3 regions of the Parabacteroides sp. FAFU027 genome follow, and region 1 is predicted to be linked to each of the others. Evidence: riboswitches for the same ligand, from Rfam matches in the RefSeq annotation. Region 1 holds a riboswitch; each other region holds the start of a gene.

Region 1 (5,717 bases):
AGTTCACTGCCACCAAAGATGCAATTAATCTCCCCACCGCGAAATACCATATCCTGGAATTTACGTTTGGATCCGCTGAAGATATTATTCTCCTCAATGACTCCATTTTTAATTTCACTGCCGGTATAGCCGGAGTCTAACTTGTGAAACGGATCTCTTTTAGGACCAAATGAAGTCTTCAGAATGATGACAACTCCGGCTGCAATAATCAGCACCGGCCAGTAAAGATTCGCAATCTGAGGGTCGATATAGCCAAGTTTTCGCATCAGGAAAAATCCACCGATAAGCGTCAAAATGGTGCCTCCAAAAATGGAACGGTTAAACATCTGGGTAACACCAATCACCACCAACAGCATGGGCCAGGAGAAGATTACCGGTCGATACGATTCATTCAGAAGTCCGGTATTGAAGCCAAGTAACAACAGACCGGCCACGATAACGACAACTCCGAAAAACACCTTTGAACCGACGCAATGTCTATGGCGAGGCGGAGCACAGAAACGGCCGTAAGGAGCCGGGTCTTCATTTCTAAATTGAGATTCCATAAAATATAGGATTTATACGTTTGATTCTGACACAAAGATAAAGCACCTTTTGAATAGTTCACTACGATATTTCCGTCGGAATTGTTATTCCTCCGATAAAGGTCTGTTTTGGGGGGATAAGACCCCACCCGACCTCCCCGAAGGGAGGAGATGAAGTCTGCGAGAAATAACCTCCCCATATTTCAAACCATCTGACATAAAGAAACCAACCCCAAAGGGACAAACACAAATTCCAGACTGCCCAAAAGCTGTCTGAGCGAATAGACCATATTATTTACAATTGAAAGATTTACCATTGACAATTTAGAATAAGCAGTATCACCTAAATTGTAAATTGTAACTGGCTAAATTGTAAATCACTTTCTCATTTGCAGATACGTTCAAAATCCGTTACCTTTGCCACCGAAAGGGGTGCCTTACTAACAGGCTGAGATCATACCCTATGAACCTGATGCGGGTAATGCCGCCGTAGGAATTTATTCATAGCTTCTCTTTGTCATCTGTCCGATGTACCGTATCCCCTCCCATTTTATTAAATGATAACGGTATGAACAACAACATCAAAATCTCTTATCCGGCTTCTGAAAAGATTTATGTTCCGGGAAAAATGCACGACATTCACGTGGCCATGCGCCGCGTCACGCTGCTCGACACAATCGAGATCGAAAACGGCAAACGCAAAGTAACACAAAATGCTCCCGTAGTGGTTTACGACACCAGCGGTCCTTTTTCTGACGATTTAGCGGAAATAGATTTGAAAAAAGGTCTTCCCCGTCTGCGTGAATCATGGATGGTGAAACGCGGCGATGTGGAACAATTGCCCGACATCACTTCGGAATACGGAAGAATGCGTGCAGCCGACACTTCACTCGATCACCTGCGTTTCGAACACATCAGCAAGCCTTACCGTGCTAAATCCGGCAAGGAAATCACTCAGATGTACTACGCGAAACAAGGCATCATCACACCCGAAATGGAATACGTGGCTATCCGCGAAAACCAGATGATTGAGGCATTGGGTATCGAAAGCCACATCACGCCGGAGTTTGTGCGTCAGGAGGTAGCTGCCGGACGCGCCATCATCCCTGCCAACATCAACCACCCCGAAGCCGAACCGATGATCATCGGAACCCACTTCCTGGTGAAACTCAATACCAATATCGGAAACTCCGCGATGTCATCAAGCATCGATGAAGAGGTGGAGAAAGCCGTATGGAGCTGCAAATGGGGTGGCGATACCCTGATGGACCTCTCTACCGGGGCCAATATCCATGAAACCCGCGAATGGATTATCCGCAACTGTCCGGTACCGGTGGGAACCGTACCTATCTATCAGGCATTGGAGAAGGTGGACGGCAAGGTGGAAGACCTCAACTGGGAAATCTATCGCGACACGCTCATCGAGCAGTGCGAGCAGGGTGTGGACTACTTTACCATCCATGCGGGTGTATTGCTGAAACATGCTTCTTTATTGAGCAACCGCCTCACCGGTATCGTTTCGCGCGGAGGTTCTATCCTGACCAAATGGTGCAAAGTACACAATACCGAGAATTTCCTCTACACTCACTTTGATGAAATCTGCGAAATCCTGAAAGCCTATGACGTGGCGGTTTCACTCGGTGACGGCATGCGTCCTGGTTCCATCCACGATGCGAACGATGCTTTGCAGTTTGCAGAGCTCGAAGTGTTGGGTGAACTGACCGAAAAGGCATGGAAACACAATGTGCAGGTAATTATCGAAGGTCCGGGTCACGTGCCAATGAATAAGATTCAGGAGAATATGGACTTGCAGAAGAAGACCTGCCACGGCGCTCCGTTCTACACCCTCGGCCCTTTGACTACCGATATCGCACCGGGCTACGACCACATCACATCGGCAATTGGTGCTGCTCAAATTGCATGGTTGGGCACAGCGATGATTTGTTACGTGACTCCGAAAGAACACCTTGGTTTGCCCAACAAGGAAGATGTGCGCAACGGCGTTATCGCTTATAAGATTGCCGCTCACGCTGCCGACCTTGCCAAAGGGCATCCGGGAGCTCAGGTACGTGACAATGCATTGAGCAAAGCCCGCTTCGACTTCCGCTGGAAAGACCAGTTTAACCTCTCGCTTGACCCCGAGCGTGCGATGGAGTACTACAAGGAAGGCTCTCATTCCGACGAAGGTTACTGCACCATGTGCGGTCCTAACTTCTGCGCGATGAAACTGACCCGCGAGTTGAGCGACTGCGTGCATTCGGCTGAATAAACATATTTCAACCAGCTAACTTTTCCAAAGTTCCAAACTTTGGAAAAGTTACTTTAATTCCTCCCCGATATGAAATGGAGCGAACAAGCCTGGGCGGCTATTGAGCCCATCTACCAACGCATCTTGGAATTGCCTTTCCTGCACGAGCTGAAAGAGGGAACATTACCCAAGGAGAAATTTGACTTCTACCTCCGTCAGGATGCGATATATCTATCTGAATACGGGAAGATTCTGGCCGGTATCGCTACTCGCCTCCACCAACCCGAGCACCGTGAAGCTTTTCTCAAATTCTCGACCGAGACCATCGCGGTGGAATCGGCTTTGCACGGTTCTTTCCTGAAGGATGCCCCCATTCCGGCATACCACGGTGCATCCCCGAGTTGCCTTCTGTATACCGGCTTCCTGTCGAAACAGTTGGCGCATCACCCCATCGAGACCACACTGACGGCGGTCCTCCCCTGCTTCTGGATTTACAAGAAAGTGGGCGACCATCTCCTCGCCACTCAAAACCGGGACAACAATCCCTACCAGCCGTGGATTGACACTTACGGCGGAGATGACTTTGCCCGTTCGGTGGAGAAAGCCATCGCTATTTGTGACCACGCTGCCGAAAACTCTACCCGTCACGCTGAAATGACGGAAGCGTTCGTCTATGCTTCGAAGATGGAATGGATGTTTTGGGATAGTGCGTACCGGATGGAGAACTGGCCGGTGTGATGGAATAGCATTGATATATTGCAAAAACAACTAAAAGATGAAATACTATATTATCTCTTACATCAAAGCCCCTATAGGAGAAAGTGGAGAATGCTGTAAATCAGAATACGATTTTAGTAATGCTTGTGACTTTTGTGGTACAGGAGCAGAATTAGTTAGTCACTTAAAAGTAAAAGGATTCTCAAAGATATCCAAAGACTTTTTTGAGACTCTTGATGGTGACTTTATAATCTCAAAAAGGATGTATGAGGTAATTAGAAAATCAAAACCGAGCTTTATATTACGTCCTGTAATTGATTTAAAAGGCAATATTCTCGAGTACTATCACTTATATACATCAATAGTATTACCTAGATTTGAGGTGCAATCAACAGGCTACGTAATTGATGGACAATGTGACAAATGTAAACGAAATGGATATTTTAATCACGCTATAATTTCGCAAGACAAACCTACGATAGTAAGTCCATTAAATTTTATATATAAGGAAGCAACAATTGGCTTTTATCAAAACGAATTGCTTATGAAAACCTGGGAATGTATCGGTTTCTCTAATAAAGTAGCTTTTGGTAACAATATTGTTGGTTATGCCAGACCATGGATTATAGTAAATCAGGAATTGAAAGAAATTTTCGAATCTGAGAAAATAAAAGGAATTGAATTCGAAGAAGTTATTACAATTAAATAAAGAAGGAATGAGCTAATTCTACTTTTGTCCAGTGGAATTCATTTATAGTCCGAAACAATTTAAATCGACTAAGCTTTCACCACAAGCTCTTTCCGTCTAATATCCAGAAATAGAAACAACATTTATGCAATACAAAAGAACCCTTACCATAGCCGGCAGTGACCCCAGCGGAGGCGCCGGCATACAGGCAGACATGAAAACCATGTCAGCCTGCGGATGTTTCGCCACGACAGCCATCACGGCGGTGGTGGACGAAAATACGGTGGGCGTCTATGGCGTGCACCCCATCCCCATCCCCTTTGTGCAGGGACAAATCAAATCTGTCCTTGACGACATCGGTGCCGATGCCATCAAAATCGGGATGCTACACTCCTCGGAGCTGATTCGTGCGGTGAAGGAGACCCTCGCGCCATATCAAATCCGAAACATTGTGCTCGACCCCGTGATGGTAGCGACTTCGGGCGATAAACTGTTGCAGGACGAGGCCATCGCCACGCTCCAAAACGAACTGATGCCGATGGTACGGGTCATCACACCGAATATTCCCGAAGCGGAAGTTTTACTGGGAGAGAAAATAAATTCACAGGAGGATTTAGCGAAGGTCGTTAAACGTCTTTCGTGCGACGGTCGTGTCTCCGTGCTGCTCAAAGCCGGGCATCTGACAGAAGAGGTACTAACCGACATCTTCTACAATGCCGAAACGGATGAGATTATCGAACTAACCTCGAAACGCATCAATACGCCCAACACGCACGGCACAGGCTGCACCTTCTCTTCGGCGGTTGCCTCTTTCCTGGCACATGACATGCCGCTTAACGATGCCGTCCGCAAGGCCAAGGAGTATATCAATCAGGCCATTATGGCCGGTGCGAATTATGAAATTGGTAAAGGACACGGACCGGTTCACCATTTTCATAACTTCTGGAAATAAGAAATTTCTGAATACAATAACAGCAACCTGTTCCTTCCCGGGACGGGTTATTTGTTTTTTAGGGGAAAGATAAATTGAGCCTCTGACTCGAAATTTTTCGACTTCAAGTCACTCCATTTCGACATTGACACGCTTCATTTCGACTCCAACTCGAAATATTACGACTCGGAGATATATCATTTCGACTTTGACTCGAAAACTTTCGACTTCAAGTCGCTCCAGACCGACTTTGACTCGCTAAAGAGCGACTTAATCTCGCTCCCGACCGACTCGGAGACGCTTTTGACCGACTCTGACTCGAAAAATACCGACTTCAAGTCGCTTCGGACCGACTTTGACTCGCTCCCGACCGACTCGGAGACGCTCTTGACCGATAAAATGTCGCTCCCGACCGCTAACTTGGCAGTAACGACCGTCTCTGAAGCACTCTGGAGCGCTAATTTATCGGTTGGGACCGTCAATCAGGCACTTTTTACCTCACTCCTTCACCGTCAAAGTCAGGACAAAATCTTCATTTGTAAAATAGGGAATCGAAAAAAGATGTTGTTGCGGAGTGCGCAACTCCTGGAGGGAGAGAACTCCATTTCC
Region 2 (5,717 bases), on a different contig from region 1:
CCATCAATTCGATACCGGCACGATAACTCTCAGGAATATTGGTTGTTAAGGCTTCTCCTACCGCATTGATTTGGCCGTTCAAAATTAGCTGATTTTTGTAATCCATGAAATAGAGATTAGCCTCGGCAGTAAATGTTTTATTGGCAAAAGTATAACCAGCCTCATAATCAATCAATCGTTCCGAGGTGGGTTCAATGCTGTTGACCGCATCGGTAAAGTTATTGCGTGTCGGTTCGCGATGCGCCACAGATACAGAAATATAGGTCTGGTTATTCTTATTGATTTGGTAAAACAAGCCGGCTTTAGGATTAAAGAAATTAAACTGTTTGTGAATATCCAACGGTTGTAATTCCATGCCGTTGTACTTATCATTTGTACCCTTAATTGAATAATCAATGTGTCTATATTGCAGGTCAGCATAAGCATTCAACCCATTTGCCAGCTGATAACTGGCTTTGGCATATACATTGGCATCATATTTATCACCTTTGCTACGGTAAAATTCATTTCCGAAAGTAAAGTTTTCGTCAGGGTAATTCTTCACCCACATATTTTTACCAAAACTATATCCGATATATCGGTTAGCCCCTCCACCAAATGTTACATCGAGTTTATCTTTCTTATACATCAATGAAAAAATCATTCCTCCGAAATCATTATCCAGCCATTTTTGTTGAATACGGTCACGCATCGTCACGTTTTGTCCGTTGTATTGAAACGACTTCAGTCCATAATATTCCAGTGTTTTATACGAATCTGCTTCTGAAGCCGAATCTTTATACTCTTCATAATACCCTTTTCCTTTGATGTAAAACAAAGCAGCATTCAGGCTCAAATTTGGATTAATCATATGTGATAGAATCAGTTGGTAATGATTTTGGGTATAATTATCGGTTTGATTCTTATAATACAATGGGTTACCCGACGCATCTGTTCCCATATAACCGCTAGGATTGTAAGTTCGGTGAGTAGCCAGAGAATCTTTTGGCACGCCATTCCAGGCATGATAAGTGTGTTCAGTCCCCCCGAAGGTGATAAACTTCAGCACCGTATTTTTACTGAAGTAACCACCCTGACCAAAGTAAGATTGCATATTGCTCGTGGCCCGGTCAATATAACCATCGGAATGAATATTGGAAAAACGGCCTTCGAATGCCCAATGACCGTTAATCAGCCCGGTTCCCAATTTGAAAGTCTCCTTTGATGTGTTGAACGAACCGTAAGTTCCATTGAATTCGGCAAACGATTTCATTGGAATATTGTCCGTCTTCATATTGATACTGGCTCCGAAAGCTCCCGCACCGTTGGTAGAAGTACCTACACCCCGCTGTACCTGAACATCCTCAACGGTTGAAGCAAAATCGGGCATATCCACCCAATAAGTTCCGTGTGATTCGGGGTCATTGAAAGGAATACCGTTTGTAGTCACATTGATACGGGAGGCATCTGTTCCGCGGATACGTAATCCGGTATAACCCACTCCGGCACCGGCATCCGAAGTTATAACCATTGAAGGGGTAAGTGAAAGCAGGTAAGGTAGGTCCTGACCGAAATTGAGCTTCTTAATCTCTTCTTTCGAGACATTGGTAAAGGCAACCGGTGTCTTTCCCGAAGCACGGGTACCGGTCACTACCATCTCATCCAGACGGATATCGCGAGCAATGGAATCTTTAGGTTGAACATTTTTTCGCTGCGCTGATGCGCAAAATCCTCCACCAATCAGGAGTAAGGTAAAAATCAATTTTCTCATAAAACATTTGAGGTTTAGGCAAATAAATCCCATTCAATCTGACGAAAGAAAATATTTGCATGATTAACACGATCGGGGGAGTTCGAATGCGAAAGCAGAAAATGTGAAAAGATATGCTTTTTCCCTGCGGCAGCATTACCTGCATCAGGTTCAAAGGGTATATTCTCAGCCTGATTTGCACCAAGCACCCCCAAAAAATCGCTGCAAAGTTAGCGATTAATTCAAATAACGCCGTTTATCTGGAATTGTTCAAAACAACTCACCAATCAATCTCTCTCTTTCCTTGTTTTCTCAAATAGTCATTCGCCAGACTGAAATGGTGATTACCGAAAAATCCCCTGTGAGCAGATAGTGGAGACGGGTGCGGCGATTTTAAAACCAGATGCTTCTGAGGATTGATAAACGCACCTTTTTTCTGAGCATAAGCTCCCCACAGGATAAAAACCAAACCGTCCCGTTGCTCTGCTAACCGGTGAATCACCGCATCGGTAAAGGTTTCCCATCCTTTATTTTGGTGCGAACCGGCCTGATGAGCACGAACGGTCAACGTGGCATTGAGCAACAGGACTCCCTGACGGGCCCAACGACTCAAATCACCACTTGTAGGCATCGGCTTACCCAAGTCAGCATGAATCTCCTTGAAAATGTTTAATAACGAAGGGGGAAATGGCACACCATCCTGCACCGAAAAGCAAAGGCCATGCGCCTGACGGGGTTCATGATAAGGGTCTTGTCCTAAAATCACGACCTCAACATCATCAAACGGGCAATTATCGAAGGCATTAAAAATCTGCGATCCGGGAGGATAAACCGTCGTCGAAGCATATTCCTGACGGACAAAATTGGTTAGGTTAGTGAAGTATGGTTTCTCAAATTCATCCTTGAGATGTTCATTCCAGCTTGGCTCTATTTTTACTGACATAACGGCAAATTATCAATGATGGTTAAATGGGAATGCAAATATCAGAATTTCTGCTGAATAACCCATCCAATCCTTTACTGAAAGCCAATATCCACGGAGAATAGAGTTTAAGATATTTGTTAATTCGGGAAATATATTTACTTTTGCAGACCACAAAGGAATGGCCCCGTAGTTTAGTTGAATAGAACGTCAGATTCCGGTTCTGAAGGTCACAGGTTTGAGTCCTGTCGGGGTCACAAAACCACAATTGAAAATATCAATTGTGGTTTTTTATTTCTATCCCGATCTGTGGATTCTGACGGCTCCTCCTTTCCCATATTATTTCTACCTTTGAGCCTCCAATATTACATTGAAATGAAAGAGACTCTTTTTCCGGATGAATTTCTGGAGCAAAGCCGTGAAGGAGTGGTGATTGATGTCCGCACTCCGGCCGAATACACCGCCGGACATATCCCCGGCGCACTCAATATTCCGCTCTTCACCAACGAGGAACGTGCCATCGTGGGTACGCTCTATGTACAGGTGGGCAAAGACCCGGCTGTAGAAAAAGGGCTGGAACTGGTCGGCCCTAAACTGGCAGATTTTGTTCGACAAGCACGGGAATTATCGCAAGGCAAACCGCTCTTTCTCTACTGCTGGCGCGGAGGAATGCGTAGCGGAAGTATGGCCTGGCTCTTCCGCACAGCAGGCTTTAAAACCTTTCTGCTGAAAGGAGGCTACAAGGCGTACCGTCGTTCCTTCATTGATTTGCTGGCAAAACAGCCGTGGAAAATCGTTGTGTTGGGCGGACCTACCGGTTGCGGCAAGACTGAAATTCTCCATCGTTTGCAGGAAAAAGGGCAACAGGTGGTTGATCTGGAAGGACTAGCTCATCACAAAGGCTCTGCTTTCGGGGCGTTGGGCGAACCGGAGCAACCTACTACCGAACACTTTATGAACCTGCTACACGAACAGATGCGGAAGATGAATCCGGAACTCCCGGTATGGTGCGAAGGAGAAAGTCTGAGTATCGGACGGGTATTTATTCCGGCGGAATTTCATGCGATGATGCTTGCCGCCACGTTCATCAAACTTGATTTGCCAAATGAAGACCGGGTACAGCACATTCTCAAGGATTATGGCAACTTCTCCGCTGAAGAACTTATCGGTTCGTTCCTGAAGATTGAGAAACGGTTGGGCAACAAAGCCACCAAACAGGCCATCGAACATGTGCAAAACGGGGAACTGGCCGAAGCTGTCACCATTGCCCTGCATTATTACGACAAAGGCTATACCGCTTCTATGCAAAAGCATTGGCCTAATATCACCAGTTGCTTGTCTATCAATTCAGATACCGAAGCCAGCGCCAACAAACTCATTGAACTCATTCACTCATTAAAATAACTATGAAGACTATCGATACCCGCGGACACCTTTGTCCCGCTCCGCTGATTATGGCAAAAAAAGGCATCCAGGAAGCCGCATCCGGCGAAGCCATCGAAATCCTGACCGACAACGATACCGCCTGCCAGAATCTGCAAAACTACCTGACCGAACTGAAGCTCAATCCGCAAGTGCGCACAGAAGGCAATGTCCATATTTTCTCTCTGACCACTCCTGAAACTATTGCCTCGGCTCCATCCCCCGAATCCTACTGCGCAACTCCGGCAAATGATTACGTGGTGGCCATCAAGTCCGATGCGATGGGAATTGGCGATGATGATCTTGGCCATCTGCTGATGCGAGCCTTTATCAATTCGCTGAATGCCGCGGATAAATTACCGACTGCTATTTTACTGTACAATAGCGGCGTGAAGGTTGCCCTGAAAGATACCGACACCGCCTTGTCGTTACAAGAACTGGAAGATAAAGGTGTGGCCATAATCGCCTGCGGTACCTGCGTGGAATACTTCGGAGTTAAAGAATCCCTTGCTGTGGGCATGATCAGCAACATGTACACCATCACGAAATATTTGTCCGAAGCGGGGCACGTGGTGTATCCGTAAAGCTTTGTCAAGGCTGAAAGCCTTATATATCATCAGCCTGGGGCAACACCCCGGGTAACAAAAGCAAAGAAACAATGCACAACTCCTATTTCGACAACGCCGCCACCTCCTTTCCTAAGCCACCGCAAGTGGCCGAAGCCATCTCCCGTTACCTCAACGAGGAAGGCGGAACGTACGGTCGTGCCGCTTACGAACGGGTGCGCAATGCCACCATGCAAGTGGAGGATTGTCGCGATGCGCTGGCTCATCTGTTGGGAGTGAATGATGCCGAAAACATCGCCTTCACTGCCAATGCGACCACCGGCCTCAACGCTATTTTATTCGGTCTGGAATTGAAACTAGGTGCCCGCGTATGGGTGTCACCGTTGGAGCACAATGCGGTGATGCGTCCACTCCGGCATTTGCAGGAGACCAAAGGCCTTGAGATAAAAACCTTACCTGCCGGAAATGACGGGAGCATTGATATTGCCGCACTGGAAAGTCTTCCGGCCAACGATTGCGATCTGCTGGTCATCAACCACCTCAGCAACGTCAACGGGGTGATTCAGCCGATTCGGGAAATAGCGCAGATTGCCCACACGAAAGGTTGGTTCATCATACTCGATGCTTCTCAATCTTTGGGAGAAATTCCGGTAAATGCAGGAGACTGGGGAGTTGATTTTATTGCCTTTACCGGGCATAAGGGATTACTCGGACCAACGGGGACGGGTGGTTTTTATGCAAAGAATCCGTCATTACTACAACCCACAATATTCGGCGGAACAGGCAGCTTATCAGAATCCTACGACATGCCGGATGAATTGCCCGACCGTTTCCAACCGGGGACACCGAACGTGGCAGGAATTATCGGTCTGCTGGCTGCATTGGAGAACCGGCCAATGCCTCAACATACACACAATGACTTCTTCGAATGCCTCAACGCGATTGAAAAATTGCCCGGCGTTCGCCTATATAAAGCCAATAACCCGGAGCAGCAGGGCGAACTCTTTTCCCTGACGCACGAACGCCTTTCGACGGGTGACTTTGCGCAACTGCTCTATGACCGTCACGGCATTGAGAC
Region 3 (5,717 bases), on a different contig from region 1:
GCAACGTTGCCACATTACGAATATCAGCCGCAATGCCTTCAATACGTTCTTTAGTCAGCATCAGACGGTCATATTTCGGATCTTTGGGATCCATACGGCTCAAATCCTTTTTATTCTCTTCCAGTATAAAATCACTTTGCGCTACGGCAGCATCAGCCACAGCAAGCAGGATCTCGTTGATATTTTCATCAGTCAGCAGATTGATGGTACGGCTGGCTGATTGTACTTTCTGAAATGTCTGTTCCAGTTTCATGTGTCGGAATTTGAAGATAAGAACGCAAATTTATTGAATTAATTCCGAATTCTTGGGCAAGGGTGCTGTTTTAAAGGTGATATACAGATTTTGAGGTACTCACAATTGCATAATTACTCCTTCACAATCCTTACTTTCACCCTTAACAATGTCACCACTATATAAAGTCTTATAATAACTATTTCTTTAATTTCCAGTTATACCTACCTGCAACCTAAAGAATATCCTAAGGCTATATATAACAGAGATAAACCAGAGATATAATAGGGATAAGCCAGAGATATAACACAAATAAATGGTGTAATATCCCTGGTTTATTTCTTTTTAATCATCGATAATTGTACCTTTATTATACTCCTTACATAGCCTTAGCTATCCCTTATCCCCCCGTTTATATCAGAAGTACAGGAATGTTTATTATTCGCATAAAAGAGCCGAAAGATTATAGGTAAACAGAAAAACTTGTCTATGTATAAAAGGGGGGACTGAAAATGTTGTCAGGGGAAAGGAGAGGCCAACTAAGCAGATAATTAATAATTCAGAAGATTGAGCCCGTATCCGAGAGAACAATACTGAGTTTTCCACCTGTAATGTGGTGAGCAGGGAGATAAAGTAAATTCTTCAAACCGATACGAACAGTTCTGATTACAGTAGCTCCGGCAAAATAAACGGACTGATGATACAGATGCTAAGTAAGTAAAGAAGAACGAAATAACCGGGGAAAATGGGAGATTTATTTATCTAAAACCCGGTAAATATTAGATGGATTTAACTTTGATAAAATCATTGCCAGCCGCTTCAGCTTACGAAATGATAAAAAGACAATGTAACATCCGGCTTTAGCCAAAGAAAACTGATTCAGCTAAAACCGGATGATAGATTACAGACTATGATAAGAATGAAAAAACAGGAATTCTGCAAACTAAGAATTAGAAAAGAGAAAGCTGTTTTGCTCCAGTCAGGCTTTTCTTGATTTCAACTATACGTTGTTCTGTTTCTGTGGTTTGCATGAAGTGGCGCACCAAAGCTACATTTTTAGCCCCTGCAGCCACCACATCATCCAGATTTTCCGGGAAAATGCCACCAATAGCAACTACAGGCACATCAGCAAATGAGAGCACCTCTTTCAGCATACCCACACCCACCGGAGCATCCGGACGGGCTTTCGCATTCGTTGGATAAACAGGACCGAAGCCAATGTAATCCGGTTTATGAGTCAATGCTTCACGAACCTGCTCAATCGAGTGGGTCGAAAGACCTATTTTCAACCGGTCACCGGCAATCTTGCGTGCCTCCTCAATTGGAAGATCATCCTGTCCCAGGTGCAATACATCTGCTCCGGCAGCCAACGCCAAATCAACCCGGTCGTTTATAACAAGCAAGGTATTAGTTCCCGCTGTAATTGATTTAATTCTTTTTCCAGCTTCGATAATTTCACGGTCAGTCAAATGTTTCTCGCGCAATTGTATCATACGGATATTCTGGCGGACACATATTTTAGCTATTTCTTCGTAAGAGAGTTCAGGTTTTGTGATAATGATATACAGACCAAAATCTTGCATAATAAAAAGTCATTTATAAATTAGGAACATTCATTTCATTTTCCCTTAATGTTTGAATTCTAAAAGGGAAATTATACAGATAAGCAGGCGATTTTGGAATCAGGAAGGAGAGTGTAATTTCTCCCTTCGCCGGCATTATCCGGATCAGGTACTATGGGTATCTTCTCAGCTTTGATTTAAAGCACCCCAGAAATAAGTACGGAATCAGAGTGCAAAGATAGAAATAACCCCTGCAAATCCGAATATCTTTCAACAAACTATAAAATGGGCCATTCCCTTAAACCATAATGGTTATATTTTGAATTATCTGCCTGAGGATTAAAACTCAAACCGCTATCTTTGCACAAAATAACTCATTCAATGGATTTTAAATACGATGTTATAGTAATCGGCGCAGGACACGCGGGATGCGAAGCTGCCGCCGCTGCTGCCAACCTGGGTTCAAAGACCGTCCTCATAACGATGGACATGAACAAGATAGCTCAAATGAGCTGCAACCCTGCGGTTGGTGGTATTGCCAAAGGACAAATTGTACGCGAAATAGATGCCCTGGGTGGGGGTATGGGAATTGTAACGGATAAAACGGCTATTCAATTCCGAATGCTTAACCGCTCCAAAGGACCTGCGATGTGGAGCCCCCGTGCTCAAAGCGACCGCGCTAAGTTTATCAACGAATGGAGAGGTATTCTTGAAAACACCAATAATCTGGATATCTGGCAGGATTTTGTAAAACAGCTTATCATCAAGGATGGCCAGGTACAGGGTGTAATTTCCGGAATGGACGTTACTTTCTATGCAAAAACGGTGGTCATTACCACAGGAACTTTTCTGAATGGTTTGATGCACATCGGTAAAACACAACTTCGCGGTGGACGTATTGCAGAACCTGCTTCTTATGGAATTACCGAACAACTCAAAGAAGCCGGAATTGCAACTGACCGTATGAAAACCGGAACTCCGGTTCGTATTGACGGTAGAAGCGTTGATTTCAGCATGACCGAAGAACAGATAGGAGATTTTGATTTCCACAAATTCTCTTATATGAATCATGCACCTAAAACATTGTGCCAGCTTAGCTGTTGGACCATGTACACCAATGAACAAACGCATGAAGTTCTACGAAGCGGATTAGTGGATTCTCCGTTATACAACGGACAAATCCAAAGTATCGGACCGCGTTACTGTCCGAGTATCGAAACCAAGATTGTCACTTTTGCAGATAAAACACAACATCAGCTTTTTCTGGAACCGGAAGGTGAAACAACACAGGAGTATTATCTCAATGGTTTTTCCTCTTCCCTCCCACTCGATGTGCAATTGAATGCATTGAAAACGATTCCTGCATTCCGTAATGTACGCATCTATCGTCCGGGATATGCTATCGAATACGATTTCTTCGACCCTACCCAACTCAAGCATAATCTCGAAAGTAAGATTGTAAAGAATCTCTTTTTTGCCGGACAGGTTAACGGAACGACAGGTTATGAAGAGGCGGCAGGTCAGGGTCTGATTGCAGGTATTAATGCACATATTAATTGCCACGGTGGAGATGAATTTATCCTTAACCGTGACCAGGCCTATATTGGTGTTTTGATTGACGACCTTGTAACTAAAGGTGTGGACGAACCCTATCGCATGTTTACCTCCCGTGCCGAATATCGCATACTACTTCGTCAGGATGATGCTGATATGCGTCTGACTGAAATGAGTTACAAACTAGGTTTGGCAAAACAGGATAGATTTGATTTACTGCAAACCAAAAAGGAGGAGATAAATCGTATTTCCGAATTTGCAAAAAACTACTCCATCAAACCTCAATACATAAACGAAGGATTAGAGAAATTAGGCACTGCTCCATTGAAGCATGGATGCAAATTAATAGACCTGATTACACGCCCTCAAATCACACTTGAAAATATAGCAGAATTAGTGCCTGCCTTCAAAGAAGAACTGGATAAAACATCCGATAGAAAAGAGGAGATTCTGGAGGCTGTGGAAATCCTGATTAAGTACGAAGGGTACATCCAACGTGAGAAACTAATTGCCGATAAGATCAATCGTCTCGAGCATATCCATATCAAGGGTAAGTTTAATTATAACGAGATCCATACCCTCTCGACTGAAGCCCGTCAGAAGCTTTGTAAGATTGACCCGGAGACCATTGCCCAGGCCGGACGCATACCGGGAATCTCCCCCAGCGACATCAATATACTGCTGGTATTGTTAGGCCGATAGCAAACCTATGTTTCACGTGAAACATTAAAGGATTCTTACAAGTCACTCAAGCTAAACACATGATTATAAAGGGCAAATAAACAGCCCCCGGAAGCACTTCTTCAACAAGAGAGAATACTTAAACATCACACAAAGAACGGAACTAATCCATGCGGTCAGTTCCGTTCTTTCTTTTATAAAAGCCATAACATCTAACAAAAGTACCGAATCTAACGGAAGGAGATAAATACGTTGTGAAAGTCCGACTTTAAATGTATACAAGCATATGATATCAGAACTATCCAATAGATAACATCGTCCAAACCGGCTGCTATATTTTTTCCATTTCGTTCAAACCGAACAAAACAGAATAATAAATCAGTGAGTAAAATTTATGGTAAAAAGAGTGGATACAAGCAAGGTAAAGAGAGCAAAGAATTACAGTAAAACCCACCCTTATTTTTGCAGTTATATTGTCCTAAAATTGATGTTTTACCTTTATCTTTGAAACAAAAAAAGAAGCTTTGGAAAACAGAGATGATAAAATAAAAAACATACTTTCGAGCCTTCCGGAAAGTCCGGGTGTCTATCAATATTTCGATGAAACCGGTACTATTATTTACGTCGGAAAGGCGAAAAATCTGAAAAGAAGAGTTTCATCTTACTTCAATAAACAGCATGATTCTCCCAAGACCCGCATCCTTGTTCGCAAGATTGTTGAAATCAAATATATCGTCGTTAAAACCGAAGAAGATGCTCTTCATTTAGAAAATAGCTTGATTAAGGAGCTTCAGCCTCGCTACAATGTGATGCTGAAAGACGACAAAACTTACCCTTGGATTGTCATCAAAAACGAACCATTTCCCCGCATATTTCAAACACGGAATATGATTAGGGACGGGTCACAATACTTTGGCCCCTACTCCAACATTCACATGGTTCGTACCATTCTGGAACTGCTTCGAAAATTATATCCGCTTCGTACCTGTAAGTTATTCCTATCTCCTGAAAACATCAGACAGAACAAATTCAAGGTCTGCCTGCAATATCACATCAAGAACTGTAAAGGTCCATGTGAAGCATTGCAAACCGAGCAGGAATACAACGAATATATCGTTAATTCCCGGAGAATTCTGAAAGGAGAAATCAATCAAATTCGCGATTTACTCCAACAAGAAATGATGGAATGTGCCACAGAACTACGTTTTGAAGATGCACAGAAAACAAAGGAAAAGCTGGAATTAATCGAAAATTATCAGGCAAAAACCGTTGTGGTTAGCCCCTCCATTCACAATACAGACGTCTTTTCATACCTGGAAGAAGAGAATATTATCTATATCAACTATCTGCACGTATCAAACGGTTCCATCAGTCAGGCTTATACTTTTGAACTGAAAAGAAAGCTGGATGAACCCAAAGAAGAGCTGCTGAGCCTGGCCATTGTGGAGATGAGAAACCGTTTCAACAGCAGGGCAAGGGATATTATTGTGCCGTTTTACCCGGATATTGAGATGGAAAACATCACTTTTTCTATTCCACAACGGGGAGATAAACGCAAACTATTCGAATTATCCGAGCAAAATGTACGTCAATATAAAGTTGACCGCATGAAGCAGGCGGAGAAATTAAACCCGGAACAACGTACAATCCGCATACTTTCAACTTTGCAAAAGGATTTACAATTACAC

Evidence for each region. Region 1 has a riboswitch for thiamine pyrophosphate ahead of thiC (phosphomethylpyrimidine synthase ThiC). Riboswitches for the same ligand answer to the same signal wherever they lie in the genome.
Region 2: it holds a riboswitch for thiamine pyrophosphate, as region 1 does, so the genes downstream of both, MLE17_RS05295 (TonB-dependent receptor) here and thiC (phosphomethylpyrimidine synthase ThiC) in region 1, are expected to answer to the same signal.
Region 3: it holds a riboswitch for thiamine pyrophosphate, as region 1 does, so the genes downstream of both, thiE (thiamine phosphate synthase) here and thiC (phosphomethylpyrimidine synthase ThiC) in region 1, are expected to answer to the same signal.

What each region holds. Positions count from the first base shown of each region.
Region 1 covers NZ_JAKZKV010000001.1:516,884-522,600, forward strand. The annotation lists gene MLE17_RS02295 (LiaI-LiaF-like domain-containing protein) at 1-545, opposite strand, end outside; TPP riboswitch at 943-1,037, shown strand; gene thiC (phosphomethylpyrimidine synthase ThiC) at 1,093-2,793, shown strand; gene MLE17_RS02305 (TenA family protein) at 2,863-3,510, shown strand; gene MLE17_RS02310 (hypothetical protein) at 3,548-4,198, shown strand; gene thiD (bifunctional hydroxymethylpyrimidine kinase/phosphomethylpyrimidine kinase) at 4,323-5,129, shown strand; gene MLE17_RS02320 (4'-phosphopantetheinyl transferase family protein) at 5,607-5,717, opposite strand, start outside.
Region 2 covers NZ_JAKZKV010000003.1:6,532-12,248, forward strand. The annotation lists gene MLE17_RS05295 (TonB-dependent receptor) at 1-1,750, opposite strand, end outside; TPP riboswitch at 1,855-1,952, opposite strand; gene ung (uracil-DNA glycosylase) at 2,010-2,672, opposite strand; tRNA gene MLE17_RS05305 (tRNA-Arg) at 2,835-2,908, shown strand; gene mnmH (tRNA 2-selenouridine(34) synthase MnmH) at 3,027-4,055, shown strand; gene yedF (sulfurtransferase-like selenium metabolism protein YedF) at 4,058-4,657, shown strand; gene MLE17_RS05320 (aminotransferase class V-fold PLP-dependent enzyme) at 4,732-5,717, shown strand, end outside.
Region 3 covers NZ_JAKZKV010000011.1:131,009-136,725, reverse strand. The annotation lists gene MLE17_RS15450 (glutamate-5-semialdehyde dehydrogenase) at 1-253, opposite strand, end outside; gene thiE (thiamine phosphate synthase) at 1,183-1,815, opposite strand; TPP riboswitch at 1,920-2,014, opposite strand; gene mnmG (tRNA uridine-5-carboxymethylaminomethyl(34) synthesis enzyme MnmG) at 2,176-4,050, shown strand; gene uvrC (excinuclease ABC subunit UvrC) at 4,554-5,717, shown strand, end outside.